DNA from 2 places in the Staphylococcus sp. acrmy genome. Region 2 is predicted to be linked to the other one. Evidence: riboswitches for the same ligand, from Rfam matches in the RefSeq annotation. Region 2 holds a riboswitch; the other holds the start of a gene.
The links. Region 2 has a riboswitch for lysine ahead of FH144_RS04765 (amino acid permease). Riboswitches for the same ligand answer to the same signal wherever they lie in the genome.
Positions count from the first base shown of each region.

Region 1: linked by a shared signal. The riboswitch ahead of FH144_RS03490 (aspartate-semialdehyde dehydrogenase) and the one ahead of FH144_RS04765 (amino acid permease) in region 2 are both predicted to bind lysine.

Region 1 covers NZ_JALCVE010000003.1:2,646-5,138, reverse strand. The annotation lists gene dapA (4-hydroxy-tetrahydrodipicolinate synthase) at 1-302, opposite strand, end outside; gene FH144_RS03490 (aspartate-semialdehyde dehydrogenase) at 304-1,293, opposite strand; lysine riboswitch at 1,410-1,586, opposite strand; gene FH144_RS03485 (ABC-F family ATP-binding cassette domain-containing protein) at 1,773-2,493, opposite strand, start outside.
Region 2 covers NZ_JALCVE010000003.1:253,929-256,421, forward strand. The annotation lists gene FH144_RS04765 (amino acid permease) at 1-1,121, opposite strand, end outside; lysine riboswitch at 1,274-1,448, opposite strand; gene thrS (threonine--tRNA ligase) at 1,503-2,493, opposite strand, start outside.

The sequences.
Region 1 (2,493 bases), 250 kb from region 2:
GCATCAGCACCGAGCGCTTTAGCACGTAATGAGGCTTGGATAGATTTTTCAGTATTATTTGTCCCAGTTCCCGCAATAATAGCAACTTGGTGATTAACTTGTTTAACGACCGCTTCAAGTACTGATTCTTTTTCATCTTCCGTCAAAGTAGGGCTTTCTGCCGTAGTCCCATTAACAATAATAGCTTGTACATTATTTTCTAATAAAAAGTCTACATGTTTTTCTAATGCGTTATAATCAACTTCATTATTTGTAAATGGAGTAGCTAATGCTACACCTACGCCTTCAAAGATATGCGTCATATTATCTAGCTCCTTTTAAATTAATGACTTGCTCCAATACTTGTACTGCATTTAATGCCGCGCCTTTAAGTAAGTTGTCAGATGTACACCATACGTGGAATGTATTATCTAAAGAATCATCACGGCGGATTCTACCCACGAACACTTCATCTTTACCAGTTGAATTAATCGCTTGAGGATATTCATTATTATCAGGATTATCTACTAGAACTACTCGGTTGTCATTTTCAAATAAATCTTTAATTTCTTGAACCGTTGCTTCTTTATCGAGTGTCACGTCAATTTCCACACTATGACTATCTTGAACTGGCACACGCGCACATGTTGCTGTTACTCGTAAGTCTGGCTCATGTAAAATTTTACGTGTTTCATCAATCATTTTTTGTTCTTCTTTGGTATAGCCATCCTCTAAGAACACATCAATATGTGGTAACACATTGTTATAAATAGGGTGGGGATAAGCTTCTGGAGCTTTACCATTTGCGCCTTCAATTAAATCTCTTTTACCCTTAACACCTGAACCAGAAACTGCTTGATATGTTGTATAGGCCACACGTTTCAAGCCAAATTTATCTTGTAATACTTTTAAAGGTACTACTGATTGAATTGTTGAACAGTTAGGATTAGCGATAATTCCACGTTTAAATTGAGGTTCATTGACTTCAGGAACAATTAAGTCAATATCTTCAGTCATTCGCCATTGGCTAGAGTTATCAATCACGATTGCTCCCACTTGTTCAAAGATAGGGGCGAATTGTGCGCTTGTTCCGCCACCAGCACTCATTAAAACGTAATCATATTTTTCACCTGCCGCTTGTTCAGTAAGTTCTTGAACAATGTATGTTTGTCCTTGGAAACTAATCTCTTTACCTGCAGATTTTGCAGATGAAAATAATACTAATTCGTCAAATTTAATATGCTTACGATCGATAGTTTCTAACATTTTTGTTCCAACTAATCCTGTTGCACCAACTACTGCTATTCTTGTCATGAAAAGTCACTCCATTGTTCTTTTTTGAATTTTCGAAAAATTAATTATAAATATTATGTGGAGACATGCGATATAAAAAAAGTAAGTTCGAAATGCACGAACTTACTCATAATATATATAAGTGATGCACTCCATTATCAAATAATAATGACAAACTCTTAGCTCTTAACCATAAAGTCCAATAAATTATAACTGCGTTTATAATTTACTTCGGCATCGCACCCTTTCAATATTAGCTGTTGCAGACAGTTAACCTAATATATACTGATGATTGATGCGCCTCATCGATTTTATTTAATTGTTATGAGTTACATTATACATAAGCTAAATATTTATGTAAACAGATAATTGTGATTTTTTGGAAAAGACTGAAAATTAGTCTGTGCTATTATATGAGAAAAACTATTTGCCTAAATAGAAAAATAGCTTGTTCCCTTAAACTTAATCTAAAAGGGGACAAGCTATATTTATTTAAAAGACTATTTTTGTAATATACCAATTTCTTGAAGATATTCTTCATAAGGTACTTCTTTAGATAGACCACCAGGTTGATTTAAATCAATGACACGATTTGAAATCGTATTAATGAATTCAAAGTCATATGAAGTAAAGATGATTGAACCTTTAAATGATTTCAAACCATCGTTGACAGCAGTTATACTTTCTAAATCAAGGTGGTTCGTAGGTTCATCAAGTAATAATACATTAGCACTTGAAAGCATCATTTTACTTAACATACAACGTACTTTCTCACCACCTGAAAGCACACTCGCTTTTTTCTTAACTTCTTCGCCACTAAATAACATACGACCTAAGAAACCACGTAAGAATGTTTCTGTTTGTTCGTCTTCAGGTGCATATTGACGTAACCAGTCAACCAAGTTCATGTCTACACCCTCAAAGAATTCTGAATTATCTTTAGGGAAATAGCTTAATGAAGTTGTGACACCCCATTTAAATGAACCTTCATCAGGTTCCATTTCGCCAGCTAGTATTTTTAATAATGTTGATTTAGCAATCTCACTATCTCCAATTAGAATAGCTTTATCATTTGGATTCATAGTAAACGAAATATTATCTAATACTTTTTCACCATCAATTGTTTTTGAAAGACCTTCAACAGTCAATAAATCATTACCAATTTCACGTTCTGGAGTGAATTTAACGTATGGATAACGTCTAGAAGATGGTTGAATATCA
Region 2 (2,493 bases):
TCATAGGCATCGCCACTTAATTTTTGTACTAAGAAAATGATGACTACTATTACGCCAGTAGCTATAAGTGATACATAAGGTACACCGTATTTATTTGTTTTACCAAATGAAGGAAAAGCTAATTTATCTTTACTCATTGAATATAACATACGTGTTGATGCATACATACCAGAGTTTCCGGCAGATAATACTGAAGTTAAGATAACCGCATTCATAAATGAAGCTGCAAAAGCTAATCCAGCATTTTTAAATACGAGTGTAAATGGTGATGTTGCAATACTATCACCGCCACCCATTAAGGCGCTACTATTATAAGGAATAAGCATTCCGATAATAAAGATAGCTAAAATATAGAATAATAATATTCTCCAGAATACTTGTTTAATGGCTTTTGGTACTGCACGTTCAGGATTTTCTGATTCACCTGCAGTGATACCGATAAGCTCAGTACCTTGGAAAGAGAACCCGGCAACTAGGAATACACCTAAAATTGATAATAAACTGCCACCTAAGTTACCGCCTAAAATAGGACCTTCTCCTTGGGTAAAGATATCAAAACCTACAAATTCGCCACCCATAATTCCTAAAATAGTTAATAAACCAATAATAATGAAGATGATAACTGTGACAACTTTAATTAGGGCGAACCAATACTCACTTTCACCATATACTCTAACTGATAAAGAGTTTAATGCGAAAATTATAACTAAAAAGATACAGCTCCATGCCCATGCCGGCATACCAGCCATTGGCGTCCAGTATTGAATAACTTGTGCTGCTATTGTTACGTCGGCAGCTACTGTGATTACCCAGTTGAACCAGTAGTTCCAACCTAAAGCAAATCCTAATGAAGGATCTACAAATCGAGTAGCATACGTACTAAATGAACCAGAAACTGGTAAGTACGTTGCCATTTCCCCTAATGATGTCATTAAGAAAAAGACCATTGCACCAATGATTGCATATGCTAATAATGCACCTAATGCACCAGCGTCATGAATTGCGCCACCAGATGTCATAAACAGTCCGGTACCAATACATCCTCCCATCGCAATCATAGATATGTGGCGATCTTTCAGACCACGTTTAATCTCGTCTTCTTGAGTTCCGTCTTGTTTCATAGAAGCTCCCTTTCTTTCGGTAGAGGCTTAAAGGTTATTTGTTTTGTGATGATAATTGAATTATCATATTTAAACTTTACATAGTTGTAAAATTAAAATCAAAGCATAAAAAATGGTTGCATACCTGAAAGATATGCAACCATGGCTTAATCTATATCGGTAGCACATCACAAACTGTGACAGTACAGTTTCTATTCGATAACTGTCCCAACAAATGATACATGTGGTTATCATTCATTTCGGCAACTTTACCTTTCACTCTTCAACATATGTTCCACAATAACTTCTGAAGAGTTAATCATTAAAGATGCAACCTCTAACTCATTTATATTTTTATTTTACTACTTTGTAATATACATTAAGCTATCGTTTTTAGCAAGACTATCTATGTTTTTTTAAACGAATTTCATCTACTAAATTCCAAATGAATTCATCTTTTTCTACAGTTTCTTGGTCTTGTGAACCATATTTACGTACATTGACTTCATTATTTTCAACTTCTTTATCACCTACAACGAGTTGATAAGGAATTTTTTGCATTTGAGCTTCACGTATTTTGTAACCCATTTTCTCATTACGATCATCGATTTCAACACGTACGCCTTGAGATTTAAGTTCATCTTGAAGATTTCTAGCATAATCATAATGTAAGTCAACATTTACAGGGATAATTTCAACTTGTTTAGGTGCTAACCAAGTTGGGAATGCCCCTTTAGTTTCTTCAGTTAAGAACGCTACGAAACGTTCCATAGTAGAAACAACACCACGGTGAATAACTACTGGACGATGGTTTTCGCCGTCACTGCCGATATAAGTTAATTCAAAACGTTCTGGTAATAAGAAGTCAATTTGTGCAGTAGATAGAGTTTCTTCTTTACCCATTGCAGTTTTAACTTGAACGTCTAATTTAGGGCCGTAGAATGCCGCTTCACCAATTGCTTCAACGTATGGTAAGCCCATTTCGTCGACAGCTTCTTTAAGCATTGATTCAGCTTTGTTCCACATTTCGTCATCATCCATATATTTTTCTTTATCTTCTGGATCTCTATAGCTTAATCTGAAAGTATACTTTTCAAAACCAAAGTCTTCATAAACTTCTTGAATCATATGAACAACACGTTTGAATTCATCTTTAATTTGGTCAGGTCTTACAAAGATATGAGAGTCATTTAAAGTCATACCTCTTACACGTTGTAATCCTGATACTGCACCACTTGCTTCATATCTATGCATTGTACCTAATTCTGCGATACGAATTGGTAACTCACGATAAGAATGTGGTTTATTATTATAAACCATCATATGGTGTGGACAGTTCATAGGACGCAATACCATCTCTTCAGTTTCGTCTAACTTCATTGGTGGGAACATA